DNA from 2 places in the Kinneretia aquatilis genome. Region 1 is predicted to be linked to the other one. Evidence: predicted binding sites of a transcription regulator. Region 1 holds the regulator's gene; the other holds the start of a gene.

Region 1 (9,817 bases):
GTTGTCCAACAGGGCCATCAGCAAGTGCTCGACGGTGATGAACTCATGGCGCTGCTGGCGTGCTTCCACGAACGCCATATGCAGGCTAACTTCAAGCTCTTGCGCAATCATGCGGCCTCCATAATGCACTGCAAAGGATGGCCGGCGCGCCTTGCGGCCGCCAGCACCAATTCGACCTTGGTCGCCGCAACGTCCTTGCTGAAGACGCCGCAGACCCCACGCCCATCGTGGTGGATTTTGAGCATGATCTGGGTGGCCGTATCCAGGTCATGTCGGAAATATTCCTGCAAAACCATGACCACGAACTCCATGGGTGTGAAGTCGTCGTTGAGCAGCAGCACTTGGTAGAGGCGCGGCGGCTCGGTTTTTTGCGTCAGACGCTCAACAGTGGCCGTACCGTCGGCATCTTCACGCCCGGGCGGCAATCCGGGTGGCATTGGCGGTTGACTGGGGAAATCTGGCATGGATTGATTCTATCGAGAGCCACCGATACCCGCTGGCCCTGCGAAATCCATCTTGCGCCGACTGGGGAGAAAACAAGAGTGAAATTAGACCCGCGCCCCGGGCTTTTTCATCAAACGCAGGCACCCAAGGGTCTCCCCCATCCGGGCAGGCCCTGAATTGACAGCGCACAGGCCGCCGCCAAAAATCCGCCGCGGTGCAATAGACACCGGGACGGAGGCGTTATGACGATAGGAACGGTGAAGTGGTTCAACGATGCCAAGGGCTTTGGCTTTATTGAACCCGAAGCGGGCGGCGAAGATGTGTTCGCGCATTTTTCAGCCATCCAGATGGAGGGTTTTCGAACCCTGCAACAAGGCGGCAAGGTGAGTTACGAGCTGGTGCAAGGCCCCAAAGGCCAGCTGGCCCAGAACATCACCCCGCTGTATTCCACGGCCGCGCAAGCGCAGGAAGAACTCAGCGAAGCCGCTTGAGACTGGCGCTCGCTGGTGGCAACACTGGCGAAACGCTGAACACTCGGTCAGCCCGCTGACCCCAGGCGAAGAGGACCCGCCGCCCGGCCATGTGCCACGGCTCAGTCCCCCAAGCAAAAAGGCCCGCAGATGCGGGCCTTTTTTTGTGCGCTGCAGGTCTCCGGCGCCAGGGCCGGAACGCCAGCTCACATATGGTCGATCATGACCTGACCGAAGCCAGAGCAGGACACTTGCACCGCGCCGTCCATCAGGCGCGCGAAGTCGTAGGTGACCCGCTTGCTGGCGATGGCGGCTTCCAGCGAAGCGATGATCAGGTCGGCTGCCTCCGTCCAGCCCAGGTGACGCAGCATCATCTCGGCCGAGAGGATCTCGCTGCCCGGGTTCACATAATCCTTGCCGGCGTACTTGGGCGCGGTGCCGTGCGTGGCTTCGAAGCAGGCGACCGAATCGGACATATTGGCGCCCGGGGCGATGCCGATGCCGCCGACTTGCGCGGCCAAGGCGTCGGAGATGTAGTCGCCATTCAGGTTCAGCGTGGCCACCACCGAATACTCGGCCGGGCGCAGCAGGATCTGCTGCAGGAAAGCGTCCGCGATCGAGTCCTTGATGGTGATGGGCTTGCCATTCTTGGGGCTGATGAAACGGCACCAGGGGCCGCCATCGATCAGCTCGGCACCGAATTCCTTCTGCGCCAGGGCGTAGGCCCAGTCACGGAAGCCACCCTCGGTGTACTTCATGATGTTGCCCTTGTGCACGATGGTCACGCTGGGCTTGTCGTTGTCGATGGCGTACTGGATGGCTTTGCGCACCAGACGCTCGGTGCCTTCACGCGAGACCGGCTTGATGCCGATGCCCGAAGTCTCCGGGAAGCGGATCTTCTTGACGCCCATTTCCTCTTGCAGGAACTTGATCAGCTTCTTGGCCTTTTCGCTTTCGGCCTCGTACTCGATGCCGGCGTAGATGTCTTCCGAGTTCTCGCGGAAGATCACCATATTGGTCTTCTCGGGCTCCTTCAGGGGCGAGGGCACGCCCTTGAAATACTGCACCGGGCGCAAGCAGACGTAGAGATCCAGCTCCTGGCGCAGCGCCACATTCAGCGAGCGGATGCCGCCACCGACCGGGGTGGTCAGCGGGCCCTTGATGGAGACCACATAGTCGCGCAGCACTTCCAGGGTCTCGGCCGGCAGCCAGACATCGGGGCCGTAGACACGGGTGGCTTTCTCACCGGCGAACACTTCCATCCACTGGATCTGGCGCTGGCCGCCGTAAGCTTTGGCCACCGCGGCATCGACCACCTTGATCATCACCGGCGTGATGTCCGCGCCCGTGCCGTCACCCTCGATGAAGGGAATGATGGGCTGATCCGGCACATTCAGCGAATGGTCGGCATTGACGGTGATTTTGGCGCCCTGGGCAGGGACCTGGATGTGCTGGAACATGTAGGAGGTACTCCGAAGGGGACGGGATGCCCTCTCGTAGAGGGCAGCCAAAAATTCTAGCGGCATTCAATGACGAAGCCGGGATATGAAAAAGCCGATGCAGGGCACCGGCTTTCTCTCGGGGCCGCTGCCGTTTGCAGGGTGCAAACGACAGCGGTTCAGGCGCTCAAGACGCCGTGGCTGATCAGCCCAGCACCGTGGCCAGGGCGGCGTTGAAGCTGGCGCTCGGGCGCATCACTTCGGCCAGCTTGGCCATGTCGGGCTTGTAGTAACCGCCGATGTCGGCCGGCTTGCCTTGCACCGCAGCCAGCTCGGCGACGATGGCCGATTCCTTCTCGGCCAGAGCCTTGGCCAGGGGCGCGAACTTGGCGGCCAGTTCGGCATCCTCGCTCTGCCCGGCCAGAGCCTGGGCCCAGTACAGGGCCAGGTAGAACTGGCTGCCGCGGTTGTCCAGCTGGCCGGTCTTGGGGCTGGGGTTCTTGTTGTTGTCCAGCAGCTGGCCCGTGGCAGCATCCAGCGTCTTGGCCAGCAACTTGGCCTTGGGGTTGTTGTTCTTCAGACCCAGGTCTTCCAGGCTGACGGCCAGGGCCAGGAACTCACCCAGCGAATCCCAGCGCAGGTGGTTCTCTTCCACCAGCTGCTGCACATGCTTGGGGGCCGAACCGCCGGCGCCGGTTTCGTACATGCCACCACCGGCCATCAGCGGCACGATGGACAGCATCTTGGCCGAGGTGCCCAGTTCCATGATGGGGAACAGGTCAGTCAGGTAGTCGCGCAGGATGTTGCCGGTCGCGCTGATGGTGTCCAGGCCGCGGATCACGCGCTCCAGGGTGTAACGCATGGCGCGAACCTGGCTCATGATCTGGATGTCCAGACCGGCCGTGTTGTGCTCGTGCAGGTACATCTTGACCTTGGTGATCAGCTGGGCCTCATGCGGGCGATACTGATCGAGCCAGAACACCACCGGCATGCCGGAGTTGCGAGCACGGTTGACGGCCAGCTTGACCCAATCGCGAATGGCAGCGTCCTTGCACTGGCACATGCGCCAGATGTCGCCCTGCTCCACGTTCTGGCTCATCAGCACTTCGCCGGTGTCCAGATCGGTGATGTTGGCCACGCCGTCTTCGGGGATCTCGAAGGTCTTGTCGTGCGAGCCGTACTCCTCGGCCTGCTGAGCCATCAGGCCGACATTGGGCACCGTGCCCATGGTCTTGGGGTCGAAAGCGCCGTGCCACTTGCAGAAGTTGATCATCTCCTGATAGATGCGGGCAAAGGTCGACTCCGGCATCACGGCCTTGACATCCTTCAGGCGGCCGTCGGCGCCCCACATCTTGCCGCCGTTACGGATCATGGCCGGCATGGACGCGTCGACGATGATGTCGTTGGGCGAATGGAAATTGGTGATGCCCTTGGCCGAGTCGACCATGGCCAGCTCGGGGCGGTGCTCGTGGCAGGCGTGCAGATCGCGCTTGATCTCGTCTTGCTTGCTCTGCGGCAGGGTGGCGATCTTGTTGTAGAGATCGACCATGCCGTTGTTGACGTTGATGCCCAGCTCGTCGAACAGCTTGCCGTGCTTCTCGAAAGCCTCACGGTAGAAGATGCGCACGCAGTGACCAAACACGATGGGGTGCGAGACCTTCATCATGGTGGCCTTGACGTGAAGCGAGAACATCACGCCAGTCTGGCGCGCATCTTCGATTTCCTTCTCGTAGAACTCCAGCAGCGCCTTCTTGCTCATGAACATGCTGTCGATGACCTCACGGTCCAGCAAGGCCACCTTGGGCTTGAGCACGATGGTCTGACCGCTCTTGGTGATCAGCTCCATCTTGACGTTGCGTGCGCGGTCCAGGGTCATGGACTTTTCGCCATGGTAGAAATCGCCGCCATGCATGTGCGAGACATGCGAGCGCGAAGCCTGGCTCCAGTCGGCCATGCTGTGCGGGTTCTTGCGGGCGTATTCCTTGACGGCCTTGGGGGCGCGGCGGTCGGAATTGCCTTCACGCAGCACCGGGTTCACCGCGCTGCCGATGCACTTGCCGTAGCGGGCGCGGATGTCTTTCTCTTCGTCGGTCTTGGGGCTTTCCGGGTAGTCCGGGATCGGGTAGCCCTTGCCTTGCAGCTCCTTGATCGCCGCCTTCAGCTGCGCCACCGACGCGCTGATATTGGGCAGCTTGATGATGTTGGCTTCCGGCTTCAGGGTCAGCTTGCCCAGCTCCGACAGGCGGTCGGGCACGCGCTGCTCTTCGCTCAGGAATTCCGGGAACTGGCCCAGGATGCGACCGGCCACGGAGATGTCGCTGGTCTCGACGCGAACGCCGGCCGGCGCCGTGAAGGCCTGCACGATGGGCAGGAACGAGGCCGTCGCCAACAGCGGGGCTTCGTCGGTCAGGGTGTAGATGATGGTCGGCTGCGTTGCTGTCATGTGATTTCCAGATCGGCCATCTTCAGGCCCAAGGAGTGGAACGATTAGGGCGCCGATTCTAAGTCAGCGGCGCCGGCTGCGGACTCAAGTCTTATATAAGTCTTGGCATTTCGGCGCCTGGATCAGGCCCACTGGCTGCACACGGCGGCAATCTGCGCCCACACCCCGTGGCCCAAGGCCCAGGCCGAGGCGGAGGCCAGGCCCAGGCCACCCAGGCGCACGGACCAGCGCAAGCCCTCGGCACCGCCGTCCTTGGACTGGCGCAGGCGACGCAGCAGCCAGGGCCCGAGCGCCAGACCGGCACCCGAGCTCAGGGCAAAACTGGCCATCACCGCCCCACCCTGCGCCGGCCCCGAGGCCAGGGCCGAGAGCAGCAGTGCCGACTGCAAAAGACCACAAGGCCAGGCCACCCAGGCCAAGCCGGCCAGGCCTGCCCGGGCCGCGCGCTTGGGGCCAGCCAAAGCCAAGCCACCTTGCCGCAAACCGGCCACAGGCACTTCGACCTGGCGCGCCACATCCTGACCCAAGCGCTCCATCCAGGCCGGCTGGCGCCCCCGCCATAGCAAGGACATGCCGAGCAGAAAAGCCGCCACGTGAATGAGCACCCAGAAAGGCCGCAGCAGGGCCGTGGCCTGGCCCATCTGGCTGAGCAGCTGCATGCTGGCGGCCGCCACGGCCCCGGCCAGGCTATAGCCCAGCAGGCGGCCGAACTGGAACGCGAGCGGCGAGCGCGCCCCCGCCGCGGCACAGGTGGCGCCGCACATGGCCAGGCAGTGCGGCGTGCCCGCCAGCCCCATCAAGGCGGCGGACGCGGCCAGGCTGGCGTCAAGCATGGGGATCAGATGATGCGGGAGAAGCGCTCACGGCTGCGATCGGCTTGCAGGTATCGGTCAAACACCATAGCAACTGCGCGCACGAAATACCAGCCCATGGGCGTGACCTGGATGGCCCCCGGCTCCAACACGACCAGGCCTTGCTCGGCCAGCTCGCGGATGCGCTCCATCTCGGGCTTGAAGTACTGCTCAAAGCTGAGCAGATGCGCCAACTCGATGGACTCGAACTCCAGCCGCCCCTGGCACATCAAGGCCATGATGACGGCACGCCGGGCGATGTCGTCCCGCGTGAGGGCCAGGCCGCGCTGGATGGGCAACTGGCCCTGATTCAGCGCGTCGTAGTACTCGTCCAGGGTCTTGGCGTTCTGGCTGTAGCTGGCGCCCACCCGGCCGATGGCCGAGACGCCGAGCGCAATCAGGTCGCAGTCCGGCTGGGTGCTGTAACCCTGGAAATTGCGATGCAGCCGCCCCTGGCGCTTGGCCACGGCCAGGGAGTCACTGGCCAAGGCAAAGTGGTCCATGCCGATATAGCTGTAGCCATGGCGCTCAAAGCCGCTGATGGCCGCGGCCAGCATGGTGATCTTGTCGCCCGCCACCGGCAGCTCAGCCTCATTGATGCGGCGCTGCGGCTTGAAACGCTGCGGCAGATGGGCATAGCCGTAAAGCGCGATGCGGTCGGGCTTGAGCGCCCCCACCTGCTCGATGGTGCGAGCAAAGGACTCGGGTGTTTGCAGCGGCAGACCGTAGATCAGGTCCACATTGGTGGATTCAAATCCCAGCGAGCGGGCAGAGACCATCAAGGCCTCAACACTTTCGTAGCTCTGCTGGCGATGCACGGCCTTCTGTACCTCGGGGTCAAAGTCCTGCACGCCAAAGCTCAGACGGTTGAAGCCCAGCTGACGCAGATGGGCCAGGCGCTCGACGCTGACCGTGCGCGGATCCACTTCAATCGACACCTCGGCGCCCGGCGCCAGGCGGAAGCGCTCCAGCATGGCCTGCATCAGCTGGCTCAACTCCGCGTCGCTCAGGAAGGTCGGAGAACCGCCACCCAAATGCAGCTGCGAGACCGCCGCGCCCCGGCCCAGGTGCTCCAGGGTCAGGTCCATCTCGGTCACCAAGGCCTGCAGGTACTCGGTGGCACGATCATGGTGCTTGGTGATGACCTTGTTGCAGGCGCAGTAATAGCAGACCGACTCGCAGAACGGAATGTGAACATAGAGCGACAGCGGCGTGTTGCCGCCCACCTGCGAACCGCCCGCGCGTTGCGCCAGCGCCTGCTGGTATTGCTCGATGGTGAAGGCTTCGACGAAGCGATCGGCCGTGGGGTACGAGGTGTAGCGAGGCCCGGATACATCGAAGCGTCGCAAGAGCGCTTCGTTGATTTGTGCGGCTGCGGGCGCACCCGCCGCAGCGCCGCTAGCAGGCTTTGTCTCAGGTTGCCGAGGGCCTCGGTCTTGAATGTTCTGTACCATGGGCCGCACTTTGCCAAGGCTTTGGCGAGCCGACTTGACAAGGATCAAGCTCGGCGCGCATTGTCGACCCAACAATGCACCCATGTTTGAGGTGCATCATGCTCATGTCCGTGAAAAATCTGGAAGTCCCGCAGCCCCAGTCTGCTCCGCCTGCTGCCTGCGAATCCCTTAAAAAGCACACGATGAATGCCACCGTCCCTATCAAGTTTGAGCCGCTGAAGGTCGCCTGCTCCAGCTGCAATTTGCGCGAGCTGTGCCTGCCGGTGGGCCTGTCCTCCGGCGACCTGGATCAGCTGGACCAGCTGGTGGCCACCCGCCGCAGCGTGGCCCGCGGCGACACCCTGTTCCGCAGCGGTGACGAGTTTCAGTCGCTCTACGCGGTGCGCACCGGTTTCTTCAAGACCTGCGTGTCTTCGGAAGACGGCCGCGACCAGGTGACCGGTTTCCAGATGGCCGGCGAGTTGCTGGGCCTGGACGGCATCAGCACCGACCGCCACAGCTGCGACGCTGTTGCGCTGGAAGACTCCCAGGTCTGCGTGATCCCCTTCGAACAGCTCGAAGAGCTGTCGCGCGAGTTCACCGATCTGCAGCGCCAGTTCCACAAGATCATGAGCCGCGAGATCGTGCGCGACCACGGCGTGATGCTGCTGCTAGGCAGCATGCGGGCCGAAGAACGCCTGGCCGCCTTCCTGCTCAACTTGACCCAGCGTCTGCAAGCCCGCGGCTTCTCCGCCGCCGCCCTGGTGCTGCGCATGACGCGCGAGGAAATTGGCAGCTATCTGGGCCTGAAGCTGGAGACCGTCAGCCGCACCTTTTCCAAGTTCCAGGAAGAAGGCCTGCTGGAGGTGAAGCAACGGCACCTGCGCATCCTCGACCAGGCCGGCCTGCAAAAGCTGGTCAACAACAGCAACTGCTGAGATCAACGCGCCCGCGGCACGGGCGGCGCAGTGAAACAAAAAGGCCTTCGTGTGAACGAAGGCCTTTTTGTTTGGCGCCACCACGCCGGGCGGGCGAATCGCATTGCGGGATCAACGCGGCCAGCCGCGCGGGTGGGCGTCCTCGGGCAAATCAGGCAAGGTGGCCAGCATGACGCTGACACTGGCTGCCAGGCTGATGACCAACCAAAAGATCATGAAGCTGACGGTATAGACCGCCTGACGCGACCAATCCAGGCGCTCGGCGCCAAACCAGCTCAGATCACTGGGGTCGACGACCGCAAACACCAGAGCCTCCATCACCCCGGCCATGAAAAAGGATGGCCAAGCCACTGCCATGGCCCAGCGGCTGCTTTGCTTGGGAACTGCCGATGCGGACGGATCAGCCGCGTCCATGATCACTGCCCGCCAGTGGCTGCATGGTTGCGCGCTTCACGCGCAGGAACCAGGGCCTTGCTACCGCTGGCCTTGTTGGCCACCACCTTGTCCTCCAGCACGGGGTCGGGATTGTTGATGGCCAAGCTCAGAGTGATGAAGCTGGCCACAATCACCAGCGCCGGGCCGCCAACCACCAGCCACATCATCGGCGTGCGCCACCAGCCAGCGGCCTTGGGGGCCGCCGTGCCATTTTCGGGCTTGAAATTCTGGCTCATGCGTCTCGTCTCCTGTGTGTGTGGGCCAAGCTTGGTTCAGCGCGGCACGATGAAGGTTGATTTTTCATGCACGACGGTCGCACCGCTGCTGGCGCCGTCGAGGCTGCGCAGCTGGAACTCGATCGCGTGCGAGCCCTTGCGATCCTGCGCCGCGCGGGCCGCTGTCTCGGGCGGCACCCGCACCGACAGCGTCAGCCAGCGCGCCTCGGCCGGTGCAACACTGAGCTCAGCCACCTGCTCCAGTTTGATGCCCTCCATGCCGATGACCGTCACCTGATAACGGTGATTCTGTTCGGTGGCGTTCATGACCTGCAATCGGTAGAGGTTCTCGACATAGCCATCTTCCACCACGCGGGCCAGCACACCACGGTCACGCACCACATCGAGCTTGACGGGGCTGCGCAGGAACAAGAGGCTGGCCAGCAAGGCAGTGCACAACACGAACAAGACCACGGTGTAGATCACCACACGCGGGCGGAACAAGCGGCGCAGCTTTTGCGCCGGGCTCAGGTGTTGCTGCAAGCCGTTTTGCGTGTCGTAGCGGATCAGGCCACGCGGGTAGTTCATCTTGTCCATGACGCCATCACAGACGTCGATGCAGGCGGCACAACCGATGCACTCGTACTGCAAGCCCTTGCGGATGTCGATGCCTGTGGGGCAAACCTGGACACACAGGGTGCAGTCGATGCACGACCCCAGTCCCGCGGCCTTGACTTCGTCCACGCAGGCCTTCTTGCTGCGGGAGCCGCGCGGTTCGCCGCGCTCGGCGTCGTAGCTGATGATCAATGTGTCCTTGTCGAACATGGCGCTCTGGAAGCGCGCGTAGGGACACATGTATTTGCAGACCTGCTCACGCATGAAGCCCGCGAAGCCGTAGGTCGCAAAGGCGTAGAACAGCACCCAGAACCATTCCCAAGGGCCAAAGCTGAGAGTGAACGCCTCAGCCCACAAGGACTTGATCGGGGTGAAATAGCCGACAAAAGTGAAGCCAGTCCAGAGCGCGACGGCGATCCACACCAGTTGCTTGCCGCCCTTGCGCCACAGCTTGTTGAAACCCCAAGGCGAGGCATCCAGCTTCATGCGCGCCTGGCGGTCACCCTCGAACTGCCGCTCGATCCACAAGAAAAT
Region 2 (9,817 bases), 1.6 Mb from region 1:
GCGCTTGATGCCCCACTTGTCGTTCAGCACCTTGGCCAGGGGGGCCAGGCAGTTGGTGGTGCACGAGGCGTTGGAGATGATGGCCTGGCCGGCGTAGGTGTTGTGGTTCACACCGAACACGAACATCGGGGTGTCGTCCTTCGACGGTGCCGAGAACACAACCTTCTTGGCGCCAGCGGCCAGGTGCTTTTCGCCCGAAGCCTTGTCCAGGAACAGGCCGGTGGCTTCGACGACGATGTCGGCGCCGACTTCGTTCCACTTCAGGTTGGCGGGATCACGCTCCTGGGTCAGGCGGATGGCCTTGCCATTGACAACCAGGGTGTTGCCGTCCACCGAGACTTCGCCGTCGAACTTGCCGTGCACGCTGTCGTACTTGAGCATGTAGGCCAGATAGTCAGGCTCGAGCAGGTCGTTGATGCCGACCACTTCGATTTCCTTGAAGTTGGCGATGGCAGCGCGGAACACCATGCGGCCGATGCGGCCGAAGCCGTTGATACCGATCTTGATCGTCATGAGGAAAGACTCCTGTTCAGGTTGGAGATTGAATGAATTGAGAAAAGGGAACTCGGTTCAAACCCGGCAAGCACCGGGGCGCCTGAACGGATGAGTCGGGTGCGGGCGGCGTCGCATTGCATCAGCTTTGCGCCTCGGCTTCGAGCTTCAGGGTGCCGCAGGGCACTTGGATCTGGAGCACTTCGCCGAACAATTCGTTGGCCTGCTTGTCGCTGGCAAAGGCCAGTTGCCGCTCAGACAGCCACTTGAGAAAGGCGGCGCGGTTGGGGTCTGGCTTGCCAGCCCTGACTTCGTTCGGCAGGTGTGGCCCAAGAATGGAGTAATCCACCTTGAAAGGGCAATTCATGGTGCTGAAGTCAAAGTCGGCATTCACGCCTCGGATTCCTGCGGTCATTCCGAGGAACTCACCCAATCCCAAAACGTCCCGCTTCAAGGCATAACGACGCACGCCCGGTGGGTTGTAGCTGAATCGCTGCTCAACGAACCGGGGCTGTTCAGCCCCCGTACGGCAAGGCATGCGGTACTTCGCCACACGCTCACGAACCACGTCCTCAAAGCGCTTCGAGGCCGTGGAATGAATGAGCTTCACATCCGGCGGCTGCTTCCCATCGCCGTGGAATCCCAGCACGACAACGACATGCTCCACGTCACGATCACCCGGCCATGGCGTCGGCGCCTCGATCGGCTCTCGAGGCATGACGACACAGAACTCGTCCTTGTTCTGTCGCGCCAGCGGCAAAGGCTCTCGCTGCGTGTTCGTGAAGTTGAACTCCTGCACCGCCTTGACCGGCCCCTCCGTGCTTGTGAGGCAGGGCAAGCGATAGCCCTCGAGGAAGCGAAACACCTGCTCCTGCATCTCGGGCGCTGCCGTGTTCGTCAGCACGTCAACAAGGGGCGCCGCATCGGCTTGATGGAAGTGCAGCTGGACGCGCATGAAGCCGCCCGCACGGCTTCTCTCGAGCTCGTTCGGATACACCGGCGGCTTCTCCTTGCGAACCAAGCAGCTGAGCGACTGTGCCAGTGAAGGCGGCGTCACATCCGATGCGGTTTGTGCATGCGCAGCAACACCGAATCCGCTCAGCAGACCCAGCACCACCAGCATGCGCTCAAACCCCGTGTTCTTCGATAGGTGGTTCAAGCGCTCCTCCTTGTCTTTATCGGCCAGGGTGAAAGGTCGCGAGCTTAGCTGAATCTCAGCGCTTCTTGCCGCCCTTCAGCTTGGCCACACCCAGCGCCACCTTGACCGTGTCGACCACGTTCTCGGCGGTGAAGCCGAAGTGCTTGAACAGCACCGGGGCGGGGGCGGATTCGCCGTAGCTGTCGATGCCGACGACGGCGGCGACGCCGTACTTCCACCAGCCATCGCTGACGCCCATTTCCACTGCGACGCGCGGCAGGCCTTCCGGCAGCACGGCCTTCTTGTAGGTCAGGTCCTGGCGGTCGAACACGGTGGTCGAGGGCATGGAGACCACGCGCACCGGGATGCCTTGCTGGGCCAGGGTGGCTTGCGCCGCCAGAGCCAGCTGCACTTCGGAGCCGGTGGCGATGATGACGCCACGGGCCTTCTTCTTCAGGCCGGCATCGCTGGGCTCGCTCAGCACGTAAGCGCCCTTGGCGATGTCATCGACGGCGGTCTTGGGTGCGTAGGGCAGGTTCTGGCGCGACAGGGCCAGCACGCTGGGGCGCTGGGCGTTGCCGATGGCCATGGTCCAGGCGACCACGGTTTCGGTGGTGTCGGCCGGGCGCCAGACATCCAGGCCCGGGATCAGGCGCAGCGAGGCGACATGCTCGATCGACTGGTGGGTCGGGCCGTCTTCGCCCAGGCCGATGGAATCGTGGGTGAACACATGGATGACGCGCTGCTTCATCAGCGCGGCCATGCGGATGGCATTGCGGCTGTAGTCGCTGAAGGTCAGGAAGGTGCCGCCGTAGGGGATGTAGCCGCCGTGCAGGGCCACGCCGTTCATGATGGCGGCCATGCCGAACTCGCGCACGCCGTAGTTGATGTGGCGGCCGCCGTTGCTGCTGCCATCGGCCTCGACGCGGAAGGCCGGGGTCGACTTGGTGTTGGTCAGGTTGGAGCCGGTCAGGTCGGCCGAGCCGCCCAGCAGTTCAGGCACGGCGGCGGTGAAGGCTTCCAGGGCGATCTGGCTGGCCTTGCGGCTGGCGACCGTTTCGGCCTTGCCGTGGGCCGCGACCACGGCGTCGACGGCGGTCTGGGCGAAGTTGGCAGGCAGCACGCCGGCCATGCGGCGGGCGAACTCGGCGGCCAGCTCGGGGTGAGCGGTGGCGTAGGCGTCGAAACGCTCGTCCCAGGCGGACTCCAGAGCAGCACCCGCGGCCTTGGCATCCCAGTCGGCATACACCTCTTGCGGGATCACGAAGGGCTCGTGCGCCCAGCCCAGCTGCTCGCGAGTCAGCTTGATTTCCTCGTTACCCAGCGGCTCGCCGTGGGCCTTGGCAGTGTTGGCGCGGTTCGGCGAGCCCTTGCCGATATGGGTCTTGGCGATCACCAGGGTCGGCTTGACGCTGCTCTTCTTGGCTTCGGCAATGGCGGCGTCGACGGCGTCGACATCATGGCCGTCCACCGGGCCGACCACGTTCCAGCCATAGGCTTCGAAACGCTGGGCGGTGTTGTCGGCGAACCAGGGGGCGACCTGGCCGTCGATGGAGATGCCGTTGTCGTCGTAAATGGCGATCAGCTTGTTCAGCTTCCAGGCGCCGGCCAGCGAGGCGGCTTCGTGGCTGATACCTTCCATCAGGCAGCCGTCACCCAGGAACACATAGGTGTGGTGGTCGACGACCTGGTGCTCGTCGATGTTGAATTCCTTGGCCAGCATTTTCTCGGCCAAGGCCAGACCCACGGCATTGGTGATGCCCTGACCCAGCGGGCCGGTGGTCGTTTCCACGCCCGGGGTGATGCCCACTTCCGGGTGGCCCGGGGTCTTGCTGTGCAGCTGGCGGAAGGCCTTGAGCTCTTCGATCGGCAGCTCATAGCCCGACAGATGCAGCAGGGCGTAAATCAGCATCGAACCGTGGCCGTTGGACAGCACGAAGCGGTCACGGTTGGCCCATTGCGGGTTGGCCGGGTTGTGACGCAGATGGCGGCTCCACAGGGCCACGGCGATGTCGGCCATGCCCATGGGCGCGCCCGGGTGGCCCGAGTTGGCTTGCTGCACGGCGTCCATGGCCAGTGCGCGAATGGCGTTGGCCATCAGGGTGGGGTTGCGAGCAGCGGTAGTTGCCATGTGCGTGCGGAAGGGAGAGTTGCGGGGTAATCCCGGATTTTACTTGGCCGGCGTGGGCCTGGCGCCCGACCCGCGCGCCAGCCTTGCCGAAATGGGCCGCCGACCCTTGATGCAGCGCAAATTCGTGCCGCCGGAATCTGCCAGTCTTGCAGCTGCGTGCGCCTTCCCTCCTTCTCTCGCCGCGCCGCCCCGGAGGTTCCATGCCCACGACCCGCCCGCTGGCCCTGCAGGTGATCTGCGACGAACATCGCGCCCTGGCTGCCATGCTGAGATCCCTGCCCTTGCTGTTGGCCGAGTTGCGCCGGCGCCAGGCGCAGCCTGACTTCGCCGCCCTACGCGCCATGCTGTTCTATCTGGACGAGTTTCCCGAGCGCTTGCACCACCCCAAGGAAAGCAGCCTGCTCTTCCCCAAGCTGCGCGCCCGGGCGCCCGAGATCCGCAGCGTGCTGGATCGGCTGGACGAAGACCATCTGCGCGGCGAACGTGCCATCCGCGATCTGGAGCATGCGCTGCTGGCCTTCGAGATCATGGGCGAGAGCCGGCGTGAGGCCTTCGAGCAGCTCTGCGAGCGCTATGTCCACGGCTATCTGCAGCACATGCAGGTGGAGGAAACACAGGTCCTGCCCCTGGCCTTGCAGCATCTGAGTGCGCAAGACTGGGCCGAGCTCGACGAGGCCTTTGCCGGCAACCGAGACCCGCTGGCCGGCCACGCGGTGGATGCGCCCTACCAGGCTCTGGTGCAGACGGTGCTGCGCGCCTTGCCAGCGCCGCTGGGTTTCGGGCCGGCCTTGTAGGTCGATCGTCTCGCGCGAACAACGCACAAATGGGCGATAAACAACACCCTGTTCTGACTCAGACCTGAGCGGGCATCGGGCGATAAACGGAGACAGGCATCTCGCTGCGATGGTGCTGTTGATCCATTGGAAGGACCCAAGATGCGAAAGCTCCCTCTTCTCACGCCCCCCGCCTCTCCACGCACGCGCTCGCTGCTCAAGCCCTTGAGTCTGGCGATCGGCCTGCTCGGCGCCAGCGGCCTCAGCCAGGCTGTGGACTTCAGCTACTCCGGCTTCGGCAACGTCACCCTCGGCAAGGTGGTCAGCGCTGGAGGCATCGACATCGGCTATCCCGACGGCACGCAGTGGAACTGCCCTTGCCTGATAGCGGACTTCTCGCACGGCTCGGTCTACGAGCAGAAGTGGTCGCTCAAACCCGAGTCGCGCATCGGTCTGCAGGGCAACTGGACCTTCACCCCCGATCTGTCCTTCACCGCACAGGGTGTGGCACGCCATGCGGCGCAGAAGGCCAAGGCCGATCTGGAATGGGCCTACCTGTCCTACAACCTGACCCCGCAGCTGACCGTACAGCTGGGCCGCAAGCGCTTGCCGCTGTTCTTCTACTCCGACTACCAGGACGTCAGCTACGCCTACAGCTGGGTGCGCGTGCCGCCTGATGTCTACGGCTGGGCCGTCGTCAACTACAACGGCGCCAACCTGACCTACCGCGGCGATGTGGCTGGCTGGGCGGTGAAATCGAATGCCTACGTCGGCAGCGAACACACCAAGAAAAACCCGATCGCCAAGCTCGAGACCGCCGCGCCCTCGGACATCAACTGGGATCAGATGTGGGGCATCGACCTCGAAATCAACCGCGACTGGTTCACCGCCCGCCTGGCGCTGAACAAGTCCAAGCAGCAGCAATTCCGTGAGGGCGTGCAAACCTCGCCCGATCCGGCCACCGGCACGCACTCGCCGCAAACCTTCGCCGCCCTGTCCTTCGTCATCGACAAGGACAACTGGCTGTTGCGCAGCGAGATCTCCTACATCAACCGCTCACCGGCCCGCGGGAGCTACCGCGGTCGCATGATCGGCGCCGGCTACCGCTTCGACAAGTTCACGCCCATGGTCACCGTCAGTCAGCTGAAGGCCTACAACGCGGCCTTCACGACCCTGGTCGAGAAAGACGCGATGACCAGCTTCAGTCTGCGCTACGACCTCAGTGACACCAGCTCGATCAAGGCGCAGTACGACCGCAGCCGCTGGGACTTGCTGGACGGCAACGATGTGCGCCGCAAGCTCGTGACCCTGTCCTATGACTTTGTCTTCTGAGCGAGGGGCAGCCATCATGACGCAACACCAAACGCACAGCACGCGCCGCCACACGGCCGCACTCGCCGCAGCCAGCCTCTGCCTCAGCCTGCTGGCCTCGGCCGCGCAGGCCGACACCGTGGTCATCGTCCACCCCAGCAATGCGACGGCATTGGATGACGAGCAGATCAGCAAGATCTTCCTCGGCCAGACCAAGACCTTTGCCGGCGGCGGCGAGGCCATCCCGGTGGACCAGAAGGACGGAGCCGCCCGCGAAGACTTCGGCAACAAGGTGCTCAAGAAGAACCAGTCCCAGCTCAAGGCCTTGTGGGCGCGCCAGATCTTCACCGGCGGCGCCAAACCACCGAAGGAACTGGGTGGCGACGACGAAGTGCTGAAGTTCGTGGCCTCGACACCAGGCGCCATTGGCTATGTGGAGGCCGGCAAGGCCAATTCCAGCGTCAAGGTCGTCAAGCGCTGAGCAAGCGCGGGCTCGCTGCGGCTCTGCTTGCAAGCCCTGAAGCAGACGCTGCCGTGGTCAGCTGCAAGCGTGGCCACGGCAGCAGCGGCAATTCGCTCGTATTTCACATTTTTATCAATTTGAAATGTGCGCGCAGCGGCCTTCAAGCGCAAGCTGAAGACCCGAGAGCTCTAGGCCCGCATGCCGACATATTGTTGGATCGGGGCTTGGCGAAAAAGGTGCCACCATGATTGAGGACGCACGCAGCCCGGCGACCATCCTGCTGGTCGATGACGAACCTTCCATCCTGAGCGCCCTGCGGCGCCTGCTACGGCCCCAGGGCCACAAGGTCCTGATGGCCGAAGGCGGTGCGGCCGGCCTGGCGCTGATGGAGATGGAAGCCGTCGATCTGGTCGTCTCCGACATGCGCATGCCGGAGATGGATGGCGTGCAGTTCCTCGAACAGGTGCGCGAGCGCTGGCCCAGCACCGTGCGCATCCTGCTGACCGGCTATGCCGACATCAGCTCCACCATCGCCGCCATCAACCGGGGCGCCATCCATCGCTACATCTCCAAGCCATGGGACGACCAGGACATCGTTCTGTCCATCGGTGACGGCCTGACACGCCATCAGCTCGAACAAGAGAACAAGCGACTGGCACAGCTGACCGCCGTGCAGAACGAACAGTTGCAGGACATGAATCTGCAACTGCAAGACAGCAACACCCAGCTGCAAAGCGTCAACACGCAATTGCAAGACGCCAACGGTCAACTGGCTGCCGTCAATGCCGAGCTCAAAACCAGCAACGAGCAACTCGACAGCAGCAATCAGCAGCTGGCCAGTGTCAACGACGAGCTGGAACGACGCGTGCAAGAACGCACCCAGGAGCTGCAACAGGCGAATGAGGAACTGAGTCGCTCGCACGCCGCCATGGCCCAAGCCCATGAACAGTTGCAGCAAGCCCACATCCAGCTGGAGGAGAACTTCGCCCTGTCCATCAGCGTGTTCGCCGGTCTGCTGGAGCTGCGCGACGGCAGCGTCAGCGGCCATGGTCGGCGCGTCGCCACCCTGGCCGGCCGCATTGCCGAGGAGCTGAAGCTGGGCCCGGCCGAAGTGCTGGACATCCACAACGCCGGCCTGCTGCACGAGGTGGGCAAGATCGGCCTGCCGGACGAGCTGCTGCGCAAAACCGTGTCCCTGATGAGCGGCCAGGAGTTCGAACTCTACAAACGCCACCCGCTGCAAGCCCAGGCCGCGCTCATGCCGCTGGCACGACTGCACCAAAGCGCCCTGCTCATCCGCTCGCAACATGAGCGGGTCGATGGCAAGGGCTTCCCGGACGGCCTGACCGGCATCGAAGTGCCTCTGGGCTCGCAAATCATCAACATCGCCAGCACCTTCGAATCCCTGATCGCCGGCCGACTGGCCGAGAAGGTCTACTCCACCGAGGATGCTTGCAAAGCCATCCACGAGAACGGTGGGCAGCACTACGACCCCGAGGTCTTGGCCGCCTTTGACGCCGTGCAAGCCGCCCTGGCCCTCGAGAACGCAGCCGATCAGGAGATCACGGTCGCGGAACTGCGCCCGGGCATGGTGCTGGCGCGCGACCTGCTGAGCCCGCATGGCAGCTTGCTGCTGCCGGCCGGCCATGTCTTCAGCAGCGCCCTGATCCGCCAGGTGCAGCTGATGGACCAGCGCGAACGCTTGACCGTGAGCTTCTTCATCAAGAAGCCACAGGACGCACGCAAGTCACCACGTCAGGTGCAACATGCTTGAGTTCGATACGGCACCGCGCGAGGCCAGCGGCCTGGCCAAGGCACTCTGGGCCGCCACCGGCGGCGCCTCCGTGCTGCCGCCGGCCCCCGAAGTGCTCGACCCGGTCTGCGTGCATGCACTCAGCGCCGTCAGCGCGCCCTTGATGGTTCATGACGGCGAGCGCATCGTATTCGCCAACGCGGCCCTGCAACGCCTGCTCGGCTACAGCCTGGCCGAGCTCTGCCTGGTGCCGCACTACGCCTGGGCCAGCGAAGCCAGCATCGAGCCGGTCAAGGCCTATGGTGAGCGCTGCCTGCAAACGCAGGACGACCTGCCCGCCCTGGAGTGCGAGGCGCTCACGGCCAATGGCTCGGTGCGCCACTTGGAAATCAGCGCCAGCCGCATCGCCGGACCGCAGGGCCCCCTGGCCCTGCTCACCTGCACCGACCTCAGTGACATGCGCCATGTGCAGGACAGCCTGCTCAATGTCGGCCGGGTGATGTACCAGATCCTCGAAAACAACCCGGTCGCCACTTTTGTGATCGACACCGAGCACCGCATCACCCACTGGAACGCAGCCTGCGTGCAACTGACCGGCCTCTCGGCCAGCGAGATGGTGGGCAGCGATCAGACCTGGCGACCGTTCTTCAGCGAGCCCCGCCCCTTGATGGTGGATCTGATCGTGGATGGCAAGGTGATCGATGAGAGCGAGCTGCAAAGGCTGGCGGACGCCAATTTGCGCGCCTCGCCCAGCCTGCCCGGCGCCTACGAAACCGAAGACTACTTTCCTCAGTTCGGCCAGAACGGTCGCTGGGTGTTCTGCACCGCCGCGCCGCTCTACGACACACAGGGGCGCCTGATCGGCGCCATCGAAACCCTGATGGACGTGAGCCGCCGCCATGCGGCCGAAGAAGAGCTCAAGCGCCACCAGCAAGAGCTTGAAACCCTGGTCGCCGAACGCAGCGCCGAGCTGCTGCGCAGCCACCAGGACCTCGACGCGTTTCTTGAGAACGCGTCGGTCGGCATCCTCTGCACCAGCAAGCGCCAGATCCTGCGCAGCAACAAGAAGTTTGCACAGATGTTCGAAATGGAGGGCCTCAGCAATGCCGAGATGGCGGCCTTCAACTACTTCCCTGATGCAGCGGCCTACAAGGCCATGCGCAATATGGCCCGACCGACGCTGCAAGCGGGCCAATCCGTGATGCACGAGATGGAACTGCGAACTGCGAGCAATCAGCTGATTTGGGTACAGCTGATCGCCTATCCGGCCAACCCCGGCGACCCCGATACCGCCGTCTGGTGGCTGCTGCAGGACCGCAGCGAAGTGATGCGCGCACAACGCGAACTGGTCAACAACTATCGCCAGATCCAACAAGCCAATGCCCGGCTGGAGGACGCGCAGAACCAGTTGCTGCAGTCGGAAAAAATGGCCTCCATCGGCCAGCTGGCGGCCGGCGTGGCGCATGAGATCAACAACCCGGTCGGCTTTGTCGCCTCCAATCTGGGCACCCTGCGTCGCTACATCGAATCCATGCTGCAGCTCAATGGTTTGTACGAAACCATCAATCACGCCACCTTGCCCGACGAACTTCGCAAGCAGATCGAGTGCCTGCGACAGGAAGCGGATTTCGAGTTCATCCAGGAAGACCTGCCCCAGCTGCTGCGCGAAAGCGATGACGGCCTCGGCCGGGTCAAGAAGATCGTCCAGGACCTCAAGGACTTCTCGCGCGTCGACCAGGCCGATTGGCAGGATGCC

What was found. Region 1 encodes FNR, which switches genes on or off when oxygen is low (the NO sensors DNR and NnrR bind a similar motif). Its sites were predicted from a motif close to TTGATNNNNATCAA; they were not measured.
Region 2: C1O66_RS13520 (hemerythrin domain-containing protein) is a predicted target of FNR. The motif match lies at 3,868-3,881, and genes of this name have one in related genera.

The regions. Positions count from the first base shown of each region.
Region 1 covers NZ_POSP01000003.1:793,656-803,472, forward strand. Annotated here, with positions in the region: gene clpA (ATP-dependent Clp protease ATP-binding subunit ClpA) at 1-111, opposite strand, end outside; gene clpS (ATP-dependent Clp protease adapter ClpS) at 108-464, opposite strand; gene C1O66_RS06705 (cold-shock protein) at 687-935, shown strand; gene icd (NADP-dependent isocitrate dehydrogenase) at 1,121-2,374, opposite strand; gene C1O66_RS06715 (NADP-dependent isocitrate dehydrogenase) at 2,559-4,796, opposite strand; gene C1O66_RS06720 (sulfite exporter TauE/SafE family protein) at 4,919-5,629, opposite strand; gene hemN (oxygen-independent coproporphyrinogen III oxidase) at 5,635-7,101, opposite strand; gene fnr (fumarate/nitrate reduction transcriptional regulator Fnr) at 7,284-8,018, shown strand; gene C1O66_RS06735 (hypothetical protein) at 8,130-8,375, opposite strand; gene C1O66_RS06740 (hypothetical protein) at 8,435-8,689, opposite strand; gene ccoG (cytochrome c oxidase accessory protein CcoG) at 8,726-9,817, opposite strand, start outside.
Region 2 covers NZ_POSP01000003.1:2,394,583-2,404,399, forward strand. Annotated here, with positions in the region: gene gap (type I glyceraldehyde-3-phosphate dehydrogenase) at 1-513, opposite strand, end outside; gene C1O66_RS13510 (hypothetical protein) at 635-1,651, opposite strand; gene tkt (transketolase) at 1,707-3,761, opposite strand; gene C1O66_RS13520 (hemerythrin domain-containing protein) at 3,962-4,555, shown strand; gene C1O66_RS13525 (TonB-dependent receptor) at 4,697-5,866, shown strand; gene C1O66_RS13530 (type 2 periplasmic-binding domain-containing protein) at 5,883-6,326, shown strand; gene C1O66_RS23930 (HD domain-containing phosphohydrolase) at 6,553-8,082, shown strand; gene C1O66_RS13540 (ATP-binding protein) at 8,075-9,817, shown strand, end outside.